Regions from separate parts of the Fusobacterium sp. SYSU M8D902 genome, predicted to be linked through region 1. Evidence: riboswitches for the same ligand, from Rfam matches in the RefSeq annotation. Region 1 holds a riboswitch; each other region holds the start of a gene.
The links. A riboswitch is a leader RNA that binds a small molecule or an ion and turns the genes downstream of it on or off. The one in region 1 is predicted to bind cobalamin.
Positions count from the first base shown of each region.

Region 2: another riboswitch for cobalamin. It lies ahead of ABNK64_RS06985 (MotA/TolQ/ExbB proton channel family protein); the one in region 1 lies ahead of ABNK64_RS07170 (cobyric acid synthase).
Region 3: another riboswitch for cobalamin. It lies ahead of ABNK64_RS07025 (TonB-dependent receptor family protein); the one in region 1 lies ahead of ABNK64_RS07170 (cobyric acid synthase).

Region 1 is NZ_JBEFNA010000017.1:18,517-25,090, forward strand. It holds gene ABNK64_RS07160 (pyridoxal phosphate-dependent aminotransferase) at 1-941, opposite strand, end outside; gene cbiB (adenosylcobinamide-phosphate synthase CbiB) at 978-1,937, opposite strand; gene ABNK64_RS07170 (cobyric acid synthase) at 1,940-3,421, opposite strand; cobalamin riboswitch at 3,562-3,740, opposite strand; gene ABNK64_RS07175 (ATP-dependent helicase) at 3,828-5,354, opposite strand; gene ABNK64_RS07180 (Gfo/Idh/MocA family protein) at 5,364-6,320, opposite strand; gene ABNK64_RS07185 (ABC transporter permease) at 6,342-6,574, opposite strand, start outside.
Region 2 is NZ_JBEFNA010000016.1:29,478-36,051, forward strand. It holds gene ABNK64_RS06970 (glucose-1-phosphate adenylyltransferase) at 1-813, shown strand, start outside; gene glgD (glucose-1-phosphate adenylyltransferase subunit GlgD) at 836-1,999, shown strand; gene ABNK64_RS06980 (glycogen synthase) at 2,014-3,396, shown strand; cobalamin riboswitch at 3,494-3,666, shown strand; gene ABNK64_RS06985 (MotA/TolQ/ExbB proton channel family protein) at 3,739-4,362, shown strand; gene ABNK64_RS06990 (ExbD/TolR family protein) at 4,362-4,772, shown strand; gene ABNK64_RS06995 (energy transducer TonB) at 4,781-5,485, shown strand; gene ABNK64_RS07000 (TonB-dependent receptor) at 5,521-6,574, shown strand, end outside.
Region 3 is NZ_JBEFNA010000016.1:40,147-46,720, forward strand. It holds partial or broken gene ABNK64_RS07020 (TonB-dependent receptor) at 1-1,737, shown strand, start outside; cobalamin riboswitch at 1,820-1,994, shown strand; gene ABNK64_RS07025 (TonB-dependent receptor family protein) at 2,087-4,027, shown strand; gene ABNK64_RS07030 (ABC transporter substrate-binding protein) at 4,136-5,002, shown strand; gene ABNK64_RS07035 (FecCD family ABC transporter permease) at 4,959-6,005, shown strand; gene ABNK64_RS07040 (ABC transporter ATP-binding protein) at 6,002-6,574, shown strand, end outside.

The sequences.
Region 1 (6,574 bases):
ATTCCCCTCTGTATCATCTTCTCTCTCACTTCAACAGAAGTCTTGTCTATTAGCTTTATAAGAATAAAGTTGCTATTGGTTTTGTAGGATTTTATCCCTTTAATTTTTAAAGTTTCATTATAAAACCACTCTTTCTCCTCTTCTATCCAATTCTCACTTTTTTCTATATACTCTCTATCCCAAAGCATAGTTTTTCCAGCCAAATCGGCAAAACTATTTATACTCCAAGGCTCCTTATACTTTTGGCTTTTCTCCAATATCTCACTATCATAAGTTATTCCATAACCAAGTCTTACTCCTGGAACAGCAAAAAATTTAGTGAGAGCTCTCATTACAAAAATATTACTATCTTTTAAATTAACAGCTGTAAAATTCTCCCACTCTCTTATAAACTCGATAAATGCCTCATCTATAAAGAGTTTTATTCCCCTCTTTTTCAATTGATCATTTATCTTTTTTATCTCTTCAAGTTTAAGAAAATTTCCTGTTGGATTATTTGGATTACAAATTATAACTAAATCACATTGAGGTATAGACTCTACGAACTTATCAATATCTAATTTAAAATCTCTTTTCTCATCTAAAATATGATAAATTATTTCACAATCTATACTTTCTAATGCTCTTCTATACTCAGCAAAACTAGGTGCAATCAAAAAAGTTTTTTTAGGTTTTAAGCTCTTCATATAAAGAAACAGTATCTCTGTAGCTCCATTTCCCACCACAATATTTTTCAGATCTACACCATTATATCTTCCTATATTTTCTCTTAACTCTATATAATCAGGATCTGGATATTTTTCTAATAGTTCAAAATTCTCTATCACTTTTTTCTTAAACTCTTCTGGAACACCTAAAGGGTTTATATTCGAGCTATAATCAAGAAGTTCTCCTTTTCCCTCTCTCTTCAATCTATATATATTTCCACCATGTAAGTCCATCTATCTTCCTCTTTTTTATCTTTATTCACTTAATTTTTAAATAAAAGCTTTAATTAACTGAGACACAATCATAAAAGTTGCTAATCCTATCCAAGAAGAAACATACAACAATCTTATTCCTCTTTTTACATCAGGAATTCCAAAATGTTTTAACTTATCTCCTATAGTTGGCTTATCATAAACTTTTCCAAAATAACTTGTCTTCCCTCCAAATTGAACTCCCAAAGCACCAGCAAAAGCTGCTTCTGAATTTCCAGAGTTTGGGCTAGAGTGATTCAATCTATCTCTAAAAAATACTTTCCAAGCTCTTTTATAATCCATTCTTAAAATAAAAGCTCCAATAGGAATTATAAATCCTCCAGCTATTCTTGCAGGAATAAAATTTGCTACATCATCTATCTTTGCAGAGATCATTCCAAAATCCATATATTTTTCATTTTTATATCCTACCATAGAGTCCAAAGTATTAATAGCTTTATATCCCATAGCAAAAGGCAATGCCAATGAAACTCCTTCAACTGAAAAAAAACTTCCTAAAAATGCAAAAAACATTGGGGCTATAACTCCATCTACTGTATTCTCACTTATAGTCTCCAATACACTTCTAGTGATCTGTGTTACATCCATATTTCCTGTATCTCTACTCACTAAATAAGATAACTCTTTTTTAGCTTTTTCCATATCCCCCTCTACTAAGATTTTGCAAACTCTAAAACCTTCATCTGCCAAACTCTTAGTAGCTAAAGTTGTGTATAGAAAAAATATTTCTAAATAAATTGAAAGTTTTGCTATATAGTAAGATACTAAAAAAGTAATTCCAATGGTTAATATAGCAAGAATTCCACCTGTCAATTTTTTACAACTAAATCTATAAAGTAATTTTTCTAAACTCTCTATCAATTTCCCTATAAATCTAACAGGGTGTGGAAACCAGTGAGGATCTCCTAAAATAAGATCCATTACATATGCTATACTATATCTAATTATAAAATTCATCTTTACTCACCTAATATCTCATAAATTTTTTCCATATCAATATTTTCTCTAAATACTTTTTCTAACTTATCTAACTCTTTCTCTCTATACTCAGCAAAGGTAACACCTTCTAATTGAGTTTCGATTCCCTTTTTCTGTCTAACTTTATTCAAGATTGTTCTAGTTACTTTTTCATTATCAAATATTCCATGAAGATAGGTAGCAAAAATTGTATCTCCTTTCTCTATAGCTACAACTCTTTCATCTGAAGTAATCTTTCTCTCTTTTCCAATAGTCACTCCCTGATGTATCTCATAACCATTAATAGATTCTCCATTCAATCCAGCTAATAGTCCTGAACAATTTTCTAATTTACCTTCATATTGTAGAGTGTTCTTCTCTTTTTCCATTATAGTCTCAAGCTCTAGTAAACCTAATCCTGGAATCTCTTTTATTTCACTCTCTATTCCATAAGGATCTTTTATCTTCTCCCCCATCATCTGAAAACCACCACAAATTCCAATGATACTCTTTCCAGCTTTTGAGGCTTTGATAATCTCAGTGGCAACTCCACTATCTTTTATCTCCTTTAAATCATCAATTGTATTTTTTGTACCTGGAATAATTATTATATCTTCATCTCCCATTTCATCAGGTGAGGTAACATATTTTATATTTACATCTTCAACTATTCTCAAAGCATCTATATCTGTAAAATTAGATATATGTCTAAGTTTGATTACAGAGATATTGATCCCTTTTTTCTTTTGCATCTTTTTAAATCTCTCTGTGACACTATCCTCATCTTCAATATCAATATTACTATATGGCATAACTCCTATTACTGGAACTCCTGTCAACTCTTCTATCTCTTTTAATCCAGGCTTGAGTATATTTATATCTCCTCTAAACTTATTTATAATTACACCTTTTACTCTAGCTCTCTCTTCTGCTGTCATCAACATTATTGTTCCATAGATAGAAGCAAACACTCCCCCTCTATCTATATCGGCTACTAATATAACTGGAGAATCAGCCATCTCAGCCATTTTCATATTTGCTATATCCTCGCCCTTTATATTTATTTCAACAGGACTTCCTGCTCCTTCAATTACACTTATATCAAAATTCTCTTTTATATAATTATATGATCTCATAATTTCAGGTTTTAAAGATGTTTTAAATTTTCCATACTCTATTCCACTCATATTTCCAATTGATTTTCCATTGACTATAACCTGTATTTTTCTATTAGTTGTTGGTTTTAAAAGTATAGGATTCATATACGCTTCTGGATCAATACCACAAGCTGCTGCTTGAACCACTTGAGCCCTACCCATTTCCAATCCAGATTTAGTTACAAATGAATTTAATGCCATATTTTGTGATTTAAATGGAGAAACTCTATATCCATCTTTTGTTAATGCTCTACACAAACCAGCAACTGTAATACTTTTTCCAGCTCCTGATGATGTACCGACTACCATAATATTTCTATGTTTCATCTTCTTCTCCCCCGAAAATAAAAAAACACAATAAAAAGAGTGTAACTTAAAAATTAGCTATATTTATAACTATTAATATTTCAACTCTTTTATTGTGCCTATTCTCTCATCTTTATTTTTCTCCTCCCGTCCACGCAGGATAGTTAAATAATTTTAAATAAGATATCCTGACTTAGATTCACCCTACTAACACTCCTTCCCAATTTCTTAGTGGACTATGTGTTCTCGTCATCATTACAGTGGCGGGACCGTGTAAGATTTTCACTTAACTTCTCTTATTTAAAACCTTTACTTGTCGTGACTTTTCCTACATATTATACTATATCTCAAACATTTTAGTCAAGAAAAGAGAAATATTTAGAATATATATAATTAATATTTTTATAAAATTCTTATATTTATTTTCTTAATAATTGAGAAATCTTGACCTTTTATCAAAATAACCTAACTTTTCATAATAATATCTAGGATAACTTAGATATAAATATTTTTTAGCTCTACTGCAAGCCACATAATACAATCTTTTCTCCTCTTCTAAATTTTCACTATCTATTCCATTTGGAAATACCCCTTCCAAAAGAGTGGGTATAAAAACTACTTCCCATTCCAAACCTTTAGCTGAGTGCACTGTATACAGTGCAACTCCATTACTCTCTTCCTCTTTTTTGTGGTATTCTATTCCATATTCCTTCAAAAGTTTTTCCAAAGCTTTTATAATATATCTATTTCTATATAGTATTGCAATCTCCTCTAAAGGGATTTTATCTTTTAGTTGTAAAATTTTTTTACAGATATAATCTCCCTCCCCTTCAATATTTTTAAACGAATTTTTATGAACTTTTTCACAATGTACATCTGTTCCTATTATTGTTTTATTATACTTTAAATTAAATTTATTAGCAATTCTATTGGTATACTCTATGATCTCATCACTACTTCTATAATTCATTTTCAATTTTATTAATTTTGAGTTTGGAAAATCATCTCCAAATTTTAAAATATTAGTAAAATTTGCTCCCCTAAATCCATATATACTCTGATAGTCATCTCCAACTACCATAAGATTTCCTGTATCTCCTATTAACTCTTTTAATAATTCCATCTGCGAAATATTACTATCTTGATATTCATCTACAATGAGATAATCAATTTTATTTTTTATATAATCCCTAAACTCTCTATTATCTTTAAAATTTTGTAATACAACATCTATCATATCATCAAATTCATATATATTATTTGTTTTTTTGTATTTTTTATATTCGGACTTTAACTTATAGATATCATCTTTCATCTGTTCTTTTTCAAAAACTTCCTCTACCTTTAGTTTTCTATTTTGAACCTTACTTAATCCTTCACTCAATTCATCAACTGTGTAAAAATTATCTTTATATTTTCTATTCAAATCCATTTTTTTAATTAAATATTCAAATATCTTTTTTCTTCTCTCTTCATCTATTATCTCAAAATCTATAAGTTTAAATATATTTTCATATTTTCTAATCAACCTAGCACAAAAAGAGTGAAATGTTGTTATTGTAACTTTTACTTCATCTCTTTTTAAAATCTCTTTCAATCTGCTCTTCATCTCTTCACTTGCTTTTCTTGTGAAGGTAATCATCAGTATCTTTTCCTCTTTTATCCCATTTTCTATCAACCAAGCAGTTCTGTAAACTATTGTTCTTGTTTTTCCAGAACCAGCACCTGCTATTACTAGATACTGTCCCTCTGTTGATAATAATGCTTTTTTCTGTTCCTCATTCAAAAGTAAGTTATAATTTAAACTATAATTATTAGATAAAAGAGAGGTATTAACACTCTCTACCTCTCTACTCTCTAATTTTCTAATACTTCTTTTTAAAAATATATCATTTTCATTTTTTAATGCTAGTGTCGCTTTGGATTTACTTCTTCTATCAATTACATCAACCATATTCCTCTCCTATTTATTGGCCAATCTCTCCATTATCTCCACACATTTTCTCGAAGTTGAAAAACTGTTTAATTCTGACTCTACTCTCTTTTCAGCTATAAGTTTTATAAACTCCTCTACTTCATATCTCATATCATTTTTATAAATTGGTAATTCAATGTCTTCCTCTCTTCCATCTCTATATTTTATCTTTATTCCTTTCACTTGGGAGATTTTTTCTATTACAATAGAACCCTCTTCTCCCAATATCTCAGAAGGAGTTTTTTCATCAGTTATTTTAGAATATGAGATATTTGCAACTTTGTCACAATATTTGAATAGTACTGTCCCACACCCATCTGTTCCACTACTTAATAGATAATTATACCCAAAATACTCCTCTGGTTCTCCAAACATTGCTAAAGCAAAATGTAATGGATACACTCCTATATCATAAAGTGATCCTCCACCTAGACTTTTATCAAAGATATTAGTAATTTTTCCTTCTTTTAATATGTCGTATCTAGAAGAGTACTGACAATATTTTATAAAAACCTGTCTGATAGCTCCTATTTTATATAAATTATCCTTTATAATTTGAAAGTTTGGATTAACTGTTGGACGCATTGCTTCCATAAAAGTTAATTTTTTTGATATTGCTATATTTACTAAAATATTAAACTCTTCCACTTTAGTTACTATAGGTTTTTCACAAATTACATGTTTACCTGACTCAAGTGCTAATTTTGCCTGTTGAAAATGAATTCCATTAGGTGACGCGATATATACAGCATCTATATTCATATCACTTAGCATCACATCTATATCTTGATAAACTTTTTTTATATTGAATTTATTTGCAAAAATTTCCCCTCTATTTTTATCTCTTGATAGAAGAGCATAAACTTCACACCCTTTTGTTTCTTTCAACGCAGTAATAAATTTTTCACTTATACTACTTGTTCCTATTATTGCAAATTTTATCATCTTTTCCTCCTATATATCTCATTATTCTTTTTCTTTGAAATACTCCCCTAATAAGAAAGTAATTAAAACAATAAATAAAACTACTGCTGAAAAAGCAGAACTTTCCATATATTTTTTATTAGCCACTAAAGAGTAATTTACCAATGAAGCTATTGGAATTATATCTCCTAACTGCATAGTATATGCTATAGTAAATTCTCCAAAAATTATTGCAAAGATTTGGAGAAAAGAGGAGATAAATATGTTTTTTAAAA
Region 2 (6,574 bases), on a different contig from region 1:
ATCTCTTTCATAGATAAGTATGAACCTGAGCATGTTCTAATACTATCTGGAGATCATATATACAAGATGGATTATGATAAGATGTTAAAATTCCATATAGAAAAAGATGCAGATGCAACAATTGGTGTTTTTAATGTACCTTTAAAAGATGCACCTAGTTTTGGAATAATGAATACAAATGAGGACTACTCAATCTATGAGTTTGAAGAGAAACCAAAAGAGCCAAAAAGTACACTAGCTTCTATGGGAATATATATATTCAAATGGAGTGTATTGAAAAAATATCTAATTGAAGATGAGCAAGATTCAACTTCAAGTAACGATTTTGGTAAGAATATTATTCCTAATTTATTAAATGATAAGATGAAATTATTTGCTTATCCATTTGAAGGGTATTGGAAAGATGTTGGAACAATAGACAGTTTCTGGGAAGCTCATATGGATCTACTTAAAGAGGATAATGAATTAAATCTATTTGACAAGAGCTGGAAGATAAATACTCGTCAAGGGGTATATCCGCCACTATATGTTAGTGATGAAGCAAGAGTAATTAACTCTCTTGTAGAAAAAGGGTGTGAAATAGAGGGTGAAGTAAAAAATTCAATAATTTTCCCAGGTGTAAAAATAGGAAAGAATAGTAAAATATTTAACTCAGTAATTATGCCAAATACAACTATTGAGGAGAATGTAATAATAAATAAAGCAATTTTAGCTGAAGATGTAGTTATTGAAAAGAACACTGTTGTTGGAGATAATGAGGAGATTGTAGTAATTGGTGCCGGAGAGATAATAAAAAGTAATGCTGTAAAATAGTGATTACAAGGGGAGGAAACAAATGATTAACAACTATATGGCTATAATATTTTTAGATGAAAGTTTAGATAATATAAGATCGCTTACTAAAATGAGACCACTTGCTTCTGTTCCGGCTGGAGGAACATATAGAATAATAGACTTTGCACTTTCAAATTTGGTTAATGCAGGAATAAGAAATGTAGGAATTTTTGCTGGAAACGAGGATTTAAACTCTCTTACTGACCATATTGGTAGAGGAGCAGAGTGGGATTTAGACAGAAAAAAAGATGGAATTTTTATGTTTAAACAGATGGCTGACTCATCATATACAACAAATATAAAGAGAGTAAAGAAGAATATGGAGTATTTCTTCCGTAGTAAGCAGGAAAATGTAGTGGTATTGAGTTCACATATGGTATGTAACTTAGATGTAAAAGACGTTATAAAACATCATGAAGAGAGTGGAAGAGATATCACTCTAGTGTATAAAAAAGTAAACAATGCTAACGAAAGATTTGATAATTGTGACAGTGTAAAAATTGGTGAAAATAATGAAGTTTTAGGAATAGGACAAAATCTTTTCTTTAAAAAAGATGAGAATATCTCTATGGAAGCATTTATTATGAGTAAGGAGCTTCTAATAAAGATGATATGTGACGGTATTCAAGAGGGTGTTTACTATACAGTTAGAGATTTAGTTACTAGAAATGTTGGAAGAGTAAGTATAAATGGTTATGAGTTTAAAGGATATCTATCTTGTGTAAACTCAACAAAAGAGTATTTTGACTTCAATATGGATCTTTTGAAAAAAGAGGTAAGAGAGGATATATTTATTAAAGAGAGAAGTATATATACTAAGACAAAAGATACTCCACCTTCACTATTCAAAGAGGGAGCAGAGGTAAATAACAGTTTGATAGCCAATGGATGTATTTTAGGTGGTAATGTTAAAAACTCTATCTTGGCAAGAGGAGCAGTTGTAGAGGCAGGAGCAGAGGTAGAAAACTGTATACTATTACAAGATTGTGTTGTAAAATCAGGAGCTGTATTAAAAAATATAATTGTTGATAAAAACAATGTAATAAATTCTAATGAAAAATTAAGTGCTTCTAGAAATTATCCATTAGTAATAGAAAAAAGTATAAAATGGGATGATAAACAGTATAAGAATTTATTAGCTTATTTAGAGGGAGCTAATAAATAAAGAGGAGGAAATAGATGAAAGTACTTTTTGCTACTGGAGAAGCTTGGCCATTTATTAAGACAGGTGGGTTAGGAGATGTAGCATATTCACTACCAAAAGCCTTAAAAGAGAAGGGTGTAGATGCAAGGGTTATCCTACCAAAATATGGACAGATACCAGAAAAATATAGAAATGATATGACATATTTAGGGAATAAGAAGATATGGGCATCACACTATAATGCTTATGTAGGGATAGAGAGTTATGAACTTGATGGAGTGATTTACTATTTTGTAGATAATATGCAGTATTTTTCAAGAGAGAAAATCTATGGTGAAAAGGATGATTGCGAGAGATTTGCATTTTTTACAAAAGCTATAGTTGAAACATTTGATATTACAGGATTTACTCCAGATATTATCCATTGTAATGATTGGCATACTGCTCTTACACCTATATATCTATTGGAAAGAGGACTTAATAATATAAGAACAGTATTTACTATACATAACTTAAGATTCCAAGGATTTTTCCCAAATCAAGAGATAGAAGAGACTTTAGAGATAGATAGAGATAAGTATTATCAAGAGGACGGATTGAAATACTATGATATGATATCTTTTCTAAAGGGAGGAGTGGTATATTCTGACTATGTAACTACAGTTAGTGAAACTTATGCTGAAGAGATAAAAACTCCAGAGTATGGAGAGGGAATTGATGGATTATTCAGAAAATTTGACTATAAGTTATCAGGAATAGTAAATGGAATAGATGGAAATGTATTTAAAATAAATTCAAAATCAAAAGAAGAGATGAAGGCTAAACTACAAAAAGAGTTGGGGCTAAATATAGATCCGAATGTACCATTAGTGGCTATAATATCAAGGTTAGATAGACAAAAAGGTATTGATATGATTGCTGAAAAATTTGATCAAATGATGGATTTAGGAATACAGTTTATATTGCTAGGAAGTGGAGAGGCTCATTATGAAAATTTCTTTAGATGGAAGGAGAGCCAGTATCCTAAAAGAGTTTGCTCGTATATAGGATTTAATCAACCACTTTCAATAGATGTTTACCAAGGTGCAGATATATTCTTAATGCCGTCTCTATTTGAACCTTGTGGACTTTCTCAAATGATAGCTATGAGATATGAGACTATTCCATTGGTAAGAGAAACAGGTGGATTGAGAGATACTGTAACTCCATATAATGAGTACACTGGTATGGGAGATGGATTTGGATTTAGAGATCCTAATGGAGATACAATGTTAAAAGTATTATCTTATGCATTATCAATATATAAAGATAAAGATCAATGGAAAAAAATTATGGAAAATGCAAAAGCAAGAGATAATAGTTGGGACACTTCAGCTAAGAAATATATAGGAATATATGAAAATATTCTGAATAAATAATTTATATATTCCAAACTTAAATAATATAAAAAAAATACAATATATACAAAAAATAAATATTTTATTGACAATTAGTATAAAATTATTTAAAATATTAAGTGATTCTAAGAGATTAGGTGTAAATTTACTTAATAGAGGAAGATGGGTGAGAATCCCACACAGGAAACTGCTGTATGGTGGACGAAATCGCAATATGTCACTGGGAAGCCGGGAAGGCGTGAGAGTAGGATGAAGCTGAGTCAGAAGACTTACCAATTGTCAATAGATCAAAATATGTGATTATGACTTTCTAGTAAGATAACTCTATTTTACTAGAAAGTTTTTTATTTTAAGGAGGAAACAATGTATAAGTATTTTGTAGAAGGTGGAATGATGATGTGGCTTTTAGGAGCTTTATCAATCTTAGGCTTAGGAACAATTTTGGAAAGAACAGCATATTTTTTCAAGAATGAGAGAGATTTAAAGGGGGATTTTAAAGATCAAATCATTACATTGGTTAGAGAGGGAAAAGAGGATGAAGCAATAGAGCTTTGTGAAAAAACTAATAATTCTGTATCAAGAACAGTTAAAAGCATACTGTTAGCTTATAAATATGAAAATGATATGTACGAAAGCAAGGAGAAACTTATGAAAGAAAAGGCTCTTGAACAAATAGAAAATTTAGAAAAAAGGCTTTCTATTTTAGGGATAGTATCATTTATTTCTCCGATGGCAGGGCTTTTAGGTACAGTATTAGGTATGATAAAATCTTTTAAGGCAATTGCTTTAGAGGGAGCTGGAGATCCAAATGTAGTAGCAAATGGAATTTCAGAGGCATTGGTAACAACAGCAGCTGGACTTTTAATAGCAATACCAGCAATTATAGCATACAATTTTTTTAATAGAAAAGTGGATAAAATTATGATGCAGATAGAAAAAACGTCAACAGCTTTAATAAATATAAAAAAGAATAGAGATGAGATATAATGAGGGAATTAAAAAGAAAAACAGGAATGGTAAATCCAGATTTGACACCCCTTATAGATGTGGTTTTTCAATTGTTGATATTTTTTATGTTAGTAACAACATTTAGCCAGTATACTAAATTTGATATGAATCTGCCAAAATCAGATGTGGAGAGTATAGATAAACCTGAGGTAAATATAGAATTAATTATAGATAAGAATGAAAAATATTACTTCAAAATTGGAGAAGAATCAACAGAGATAGGGAAAGATGAATTAGAAGCAAAAGTACAAGAATTTATGAGTGGGAGAAAAGAACAGACATTGGTAGTAAGTGCTGATAAAAACTTGAGATATGAGATAGTGATTGAAACAATGGGAAGATTGAAAAATACAGGGATAGAAAAATTAGAGATCAATAGTATAAAGTAGGTGAGAAGATGAAATTTTATCTATTTTCATTTATTATTCATATGATTCTATTTTTTTCTGTTATAAAACTTCCAAAAAATGAAGTTAAATTGGATAGTAAAAATGTAGTAGTGTATCTCAATGAATTGAAGATAGAGGGAGAAAATACTCCAGAACCAGCACCAATAAAGAATGTAGAACCACCAAAGGAAAAAGTTGAGAAAAAAATAGAAAAAAAAGAGATAAAGAAAATTGAAAAAAAGATTGAAAAGAAACTTGAAAAGAAACTTGAAAAGAAAAAAATTGTAAAGAAAGTTAAGGAAGAAGTAGAGAGTAAAGTAGAAGAAAAGATAACTGAAGGAGTAGAAATAGCAGGTGTAAATAAAAATGTGAATGAATTAGATGGACTTGTAAAAGATGGAACTGGAACATATATTGGAGATCAAAAAAGTAATCAAGGAATAGGATATAAAATAAAAAGAGAAGTTGATCCTAATTATCCTATGATGGCTAAAAAAATAGGATTTAAAGATGAGGTTGTTATCAAAACAAAATTTTTAGTGGGACTTAATGGAAAGGTAGAGGAAATTATATTTTTGAATGATTACACAAAATATGGATTTCAGAAAGAAGTAGAGAAAGCACTAAAAAAATGGGAATTTGAGCCAATAGTTTATAAAAATAAAAAAATAAAAATGTATTTTTATAAAGATTTTAGGTTTAATGTAAAGTAAAAATAAATAAAAATAAAAAAATATCTGGAGGAGTAATGAAAAAATATTTAGTAATTGCTGCAATAGTAGCTGTAGGAACAACACTATTAGCAGAAGAAAAGTTAGAGGGAACAAAATTAGATGAGACAGTAATATCTACTGAAAATTTTGAAACGAATGTAAGAAGTATACCTGCAAATGTAAGTATAATAACTAATCAAGAATTAATAGAAAGTGGAGCAAAAGATTTGGTAGATGCTTTAAAAAATGTTCCTGGAGTAAGAGTAACAAGATATGCAGGAACAATTAAATTTGATATTAGAGGGTTAAACTCTATGTATAGTGATAGAAATGCATTAATAACATTAGATGGAGTTCCAGTGGAGGCACAACAAATTTCTAATTTACCTATGAATATGATAGAAAAAATAGAAATTATACCTGGTGGAGGAAATATTCTTTACGGAGATAAAGCAATAGGTGGTATTGTAAATGTGATAACTAAGAGTACTGAAAATAGGAAGAATTATGGTTCTCTTTTTGGAGAATTAGGAAATCATAGTAGTAAGAAAATGGGAGTGAATTTTGGAACAAAAGTGAAAAATATACTTGTTGATGGGGGATATATTAGTTCAAAAAATGATGGCTGGAGAGATCACGAAAACTTTGAAAATGACACCTTTAATATAAAAGCAAAATATTTGTTAGAAAATGGAGATGTTGAGTATAAATATACTTATACAGAGGATAAAGATTTAAAAGGAGTGGCAGTTCCACGTGTTGTAGACAGAAAAGATCCTGGAAAAATAGCAGGAGGAAAATATAAATCACAAGATCATTATATAAAATATAGAAAAGATGTAAGTGATAATTTAGAATTTTTACTATATGGAAATTATTATGAGAAAGAGAATGATAGTTTTAAAAGATACAAAAATTCAAATTATTATGGTTATTTTATAAAAGACAATGATGAAATAAGAAAATATATAAAGTCACAAATAAAATATAAATATTCAAATAAAAATTATACTATTTTAGGAATGGATTATTTAGATGAAAGATTAAAACCAGATGTTACTTCAAAAGAGTTTAAAGAGGTTACAGGAA
Region 3 (6,574 bases), on a different contig from region 1:
GATAAAAATTTAGTTGTTTTATTAGATGGAATTCCGCAAAATGGAGCGGATAATAGAGAATTTGATTTAGATATTATTCCAATTGAACAAGTAGAAAAAATTGAAGTTGTACCAGCTGGTGGAGCAATAATGTACGGTGGAAATGCTACAGCAGGAATTATAAATATAATAACTAAAAATATGAAAAATCAGAAATATTGGGGAAATATAGGTACAGAGTTTGGAAAATATGACTATAAAAAATATAGAGTTAATTATGGAATGAATTTAAATGAAAAAATTTCAGGTGAGATTAACTATTTAACTAAAGATAAAAATGGATATAGAGAAGGTGAAAAGAATGATTTGGATTTTATAGAGGTAAAATCTAAATATAAATTGAATAACGGTAAAATTGAGGGAAAATATTCACATAGTAGAAAGATTGCAAGTGATAGAATAAAAGGATTAAGTAAAGAAGAGTATGAAAAAGATAGAAAACAAAACCCTGATGTGGGAAGGTACGGAAAAGAGTATCAAGATAAATATGTATTACTATACAATAAAAAGTTAACACCTAATTTAGAAATATCAAGTTCTTTTGAATATAAAAATAGAGAATATGAATATAAATATCCAGCAAAAGATAAGGTCCCAGCATATAAAAAAAGAGATAAAGAAACAGAATCTTTGTATTGGAATGGACAAATTAAGTATTTATATGGTGAGCAGAATTCAATAATTCTTGGTGGAGAGTACTCTGAAGCAACAGTGAAAGAGAAAGTATGGAGTAATAGAAGAAAAAGTAAAAAAATATATAAATCTGAAAATAATGATATAGATTATTATGCTGTTGGAGGTTATGTTCAAAATAAATTAGCTTGGGATAGTTTTATTTTTTCTCAAGGAATAAGAGTAGAACAAAATAAATTTGATAGTAAAAGTTTAAATTATAATGAAAAGGGAATAGAAACTCAAGATAAAATAAAAGATTCTCCTGAAAATATAGATTACGAATTGACAGGAAATTATTTATTTAATGATACAACATCAGGGTACTTAAGCTATAACAGAGTTAAAAGAAATCCAAATTTAACTGAATTTTCAAGTTGGAATACAAAAGATGAAGAAACAAAAGAAAAAAAAGCACAAACAATTGATACAGTTGAATTAGGAATAAAATCATTAATAGAAAATGTGTATATATCTGGAGCAGTATTTTATATTCAAGGTAAAAATGAAATTATGTATGATCCAAAATATGGTGCAATGGGAGGAAAAAGTTTTTATAATTTGAATGGTAAGACAAGACGTTTTGGATTAGAGTTAGTTTCTGAACAATATTTTGAAAAATTAACTATTAGAGAAAGCTTTACATATATGAATAATAAAATAGTAGCTGGACCATATGAAGGACACTTAATACCTGGAGTGAGCAAAATAATTGGTGGAGTTGGAGTAACATATGAAATAATTCCTCAGTTAACTTTGAATTTAGAAAGTAAATATATAGGAAAAACTTTTGCAGCTAATGATTTTAAAAATGAATTTAGTAAAATAAAAGACTACATAGTAACTGATATTTCAATGAGATATAGTTTAGAAAATGGTGTTACACTATATGGAGGAATAAATAATGTATTTAATGAAATATATTGTGACTATGTTCAAATGAGTACTTCAAAAACTACTAAAGAATTAAAATATTCACCTACAGAAGAGAGAACATATGTTTTAGGAATAGAATATAGATTTTAAATTAAGAAATATATAAAATAAATATAAAGATTAAATTAAATATATATTTTGAAATAAAGTTGACACAATAGAATTATTATAATACAATAAGTTGTAATTAGGTGCAAAAAATAGATTGATAGAGGAAGATGGGTGAGAATCCCACACAGGAAACTGCTGTATGGTGGACGAAATCACAATATGTCACTGGGAAGCTGGGAAGGCGTGGGAGTAGGATGAAGCTGAGTCAGAAGACTTACCAATTGTCAATAGATCAAAATATGTGATTATGACTTTCTAGTAAGATAAATCTATTTTGCTAGAAAGTTTTTTATTTGTACCTAAAAATAAAGTAATTTAGGGAGGAAGGATGAAAAAATATTTGATGGTCGCTGCTATATTAGCAGTAGGAACAACAGTATTAGCTGAAGGAAAGATCGGTGGAACAAAATTAGAAGAGACTGTAATAAGTACAGAAAATTTTGAAACAAATGCTCAAGAAATTCCAAAGAATGTTATTATTATAACAAGTGAAGAAATTAAGAATAAAGGAGCTAATACTATAACAGAGGCTTTAAAAGGTGTTCCAGGAATATCAATTTCAGCTTATGATGGAGGAGAAGCAACAATAGATTTAAGAGGTTATGGAGCTACAGGTTCTCAAAATACTCTTATGTTAATTGATGGTATTCCTATGAATAATATCCAAGGGAGTGGGTATTACTCAAGTTTAGTTCCAATAGATATGGTAGATAAGATTGAGGTAATTCCAGCTGGTGGAGCAGTAATGTATGGAGATGGGGCTACTGGAGGGATTGTTAATATAATTACTAAAGGGTTACAAAATAGAGAAAATTATGGAAGTTTAGGGATTGAAGTTGGTTCTTGGGGAACAACAAAAGGAAATATAAATTATGGAACAAGAGTAAATGACAAGCTGTTACTAAATATAGCTTATACTAATTATAAAAGTGAAGGATATAGAGATATAGCAACTAAAGAATATGATAAAGATGATACAAAAGAATCTATTTGGTTAAGAGGTAAATATCTTTTAGATAATGGAAGTATTGAAGCTGATTATAGACACAATGAAAGTAAGGATTATTATACTGGTTCTTTAACTAAAGAACAGTTTGAAAAAGATCCAACTATGTCAGGAAGTACGGAAGGATTAGCAGATTCAACTGAGGATAATTATACTCTGAAACATACTCAAAAAATAAGTGATAATTTAGATTTGCTAATTTATGGAGGATACGAAGAATTAGAGTATATTGGAGATTCAAGTTGGTCGACTCATTATATAACTAATCAATACTTTATTAAACCTCAAATAAAATACAGCTATAGTGATAATAGTTATACTATTTTTGGTGGAGATTATAAAGAAGGGAAATCAGAAAATAAAATTTTTAAGGATAATGCAGATAAAGAAAGAGAATCTTATGCTGGATATATTTTAAATAAAACTACTTTTGGAAAGTGGCAATTTACTCAAGGATATAGAAAAGAAAAATTAAAATATAAAGGTTATAATATAAGTAACTATGATGTGGATTTAAATGAAGCTTTAATAAAAAGAAAATCAGCAGATAGTTATGAATTAGCAATAAACTATCTATATTCAGATACAGGAAGTGTATATTTGAGCTATGTAAATGGTTATAGAAGTCCAAGTATTCAAGATTTAGGATTGTGGGACGGAGAGCTTAAACTTCAAGAAACAGAAACTTATGAGTTAGGAGCTAAAGATACAATAGAAAATACTTATATTTCATCATCTGTGTTCTTTTCTAAAACAAGTGATGAAATACTATATGCTGAAGTCCAAAATGGAGTAAAGAATAATCATAATTTTGATGGAAAAGTTGAAAGAAAGGGAGTGCAATTATCACTTCAACATTATTTTGACAAATTAATCCTAAGAGAGAATATATCTTATATTGATGCAAAGATAACTAGTGGAAAATATGATGGGAAAAGATTTCCAGGAGTGCCAGAGTGGATAATAAATCTAGGTGCTACATACAACTTCACAGATAAACTACTTGGAAATATAGATATGTATTATCAAAGTTCAACATATGGAAGTGATGATTTTAAAAATAAATTTGGTGAAAATAATGAATATACTACTGTAGATACTGGTTTAAACTATAATTTTAATGGTAGTTTACAAATTTATGGAGGAATCAAAAATTTATTTGATGAAAAATATAGCAATTCATATGTAGTTTCTGAGAATGGAATAAGCTATTCTCCAGCAGATGGAAGAAATTATTATGTAGGATTTAGATATAACTTTTAAAAATGTTGTAAAAAATAATTAAAAAAATTATAATATAGGGAGAGGAAGCCTCTCCCTATATTATATATATTTAGAAAGGAAATTCTAGTGAAAAATTTATTAAAAATTATGACTTTATTTTTAGTCATTGCTACTTTAAATTTTGCAAATGATAAAAAATATAATAGAATAGCAACAATAAATTTAAGTAGTGATGAGATGATTTTAAATTTAGTTTCATCGAGTAGAATAGTTGGTTTGAGTGGTATGATAACAGAAGATGAGGATATGTCAAATGTTTGTAATATAGCTAAAAGTTATACCAAAATTGAAGGAAATATTGAAACCTTATTGAATTTAGAACCAGATTTAGTTATTGGAGCTGATTGGATAAAAAAAGAACAACTTCAGCAAATAGAGGATAGTGGAATAGATACTTATATATATAAAACACCCAAAACTTTTGAAGAACAAAAAGAAGTAATTTTAAAATTAGCAGATCTTGTTGAAGAGAAAGAAAAAGGAATAGCTATAACTAAAAATATGGATATTCGTTTAAAGAAATTACAAAAAAAAATAAAATTAGAAAATAAGGGTATACTCAAAATTATGTTATATACATCATTAGAGACAACTAGTGGAAAAGAAACAACATTCGATGAATTTCTTCGATTAATAGGAGGGATAAATCCAGTTTCTGAGGCTGGAATAATTGGAGAAGTAAAAATATCTAAAGAAACATTGATTGATATAGATCCAGATATTATAATAGTTCCTATTTGGAAAGGGCATATTAATTCAGAGGAATTTATGAACTTTTTAGTAAATGATGAAAGTTTTAAAAATATACGAGCAGTAAAGAATAAAAAAATCTATGGGATACCTTTTAAAAAATTATCTCCTACCTCTCAATATATGATAGATGGGATAGAATATTTAGGGGAGAAAATATATGGTTTGGAAAGAGAGCAAGATGATAATCGAAAAGAAATTTAATTGGATACTTTTATTAATATTAATAGTAACAATTTTTTTCTCACTTTTTTATGGAAGTGTTAAAGTTCCGATAGGAGAGATAATAAAAGTATTATTTAATCAACTAGGCGGTTTTGATTTTCCGGTGGAGAAAAAAAGTTTTACTTCAATAGTTTTTTATGTGAGGTTGCCAAGAGTATTGATAGGTGTAATTGTAGGAGGAGCTTTGGCAATATGTGGTTGTACTATGCAAAGTTTATTAAAAAATCCTATAGCAGATTCAAGTATAGTTGGAATATCAAGTGGAGCTAGTTTGGGGGCGATAATAGCAATATCTTTAGGAATAACAGGACATTCTCTCTTTGTTATGCCAATATTGGCAATAGTTATGGCATTATTTGTAGCTGGGCTAGTGTATGGATTAGCTTCGTTAAAAGGAAGAACAGATAATTTACTTTTAATACTTTCAGGGATAGCCGTAAGTAGCTTTGTTGGTTCTATTTCATCCTTACTTTTAACAACTATGGTGGAAGCACAGCTAAAAGAATATATATTTTGGTCTATTGGAAGTTTAAGTGGAAGAAGATGGGAACATTTCAACTTAGCTATAGTTCCTATTTCTATTTTAATTTTTCTATTGACACATTATGGAAAGGAATTAAATATTTTATTATTAGGAGATGAAGAAGCAAAGGCATTAGGTATTGATATTAAAAGTTTAAGAAAAAGAATTTTGATTATAGTTTCTTTAATAACCTCCATATCAGTTTGTATAAGTGGAAACATTGGATTTGTTGGGTTAATAATTCCACATATTTTGAGAAAGTTAATAGGTTCTGACAATAGAAAACTTTTGAAAACCTCTTTTTTAGCTGGCGCTTTTTTTATTACATTATGTGATTTAATATCTCGGACATTATTTGCACCTGTAGAAGTGGGAGTTGGTATAATTACAGCAATAGTTGGAGCTCCCTACTTTATCTATTTAATTATAAAAATAAGAAAAAATGGTGAAAGAATATGAGTGAATTTCAATTAGAAGTAAAAAATATATCTTTTAGTATTGGAGAAAGAAAGATTTTAAATGGAATAAATTTCAAAGTGAGAAGTGGAGAGATAGTTGGAATAATTGGTCCAAATGGAGTTGGGAAAACAACTATTTTAAAAAGTATAAATGGAATAATTGAGAATATAGAGGGGGAAATTTTATATAATGGTAAAAATATAAGAGAGTATAAGAAAAAAGAATTAGCTAAAAATATTTCTTTTATGAATCAAAATACTAATATAGCTTTTGATTTTCCGTGCATAGATGTGGTGATTTTAGGAAGATACCCATATTTAAAGAAATTTCAAGAGTATAGTGATGAGGATATATTAAAAGCTGAGGAGTATATGAAAAAAACAGACACACTTAAATTTAAAGATAGAATGATAAAAGAATTATCTGGAGGAGAGAGGCAAAGAGTATTATTTGCTAAAACTCTTACACAAGAAAGTAAAATAGTACTATTGGATGAACCAACAGCTAGTTTAGATATGAAGTACGAAGAGGAAATTTTTTCAATAATTCATAAATTAAAAGAGGAAAAA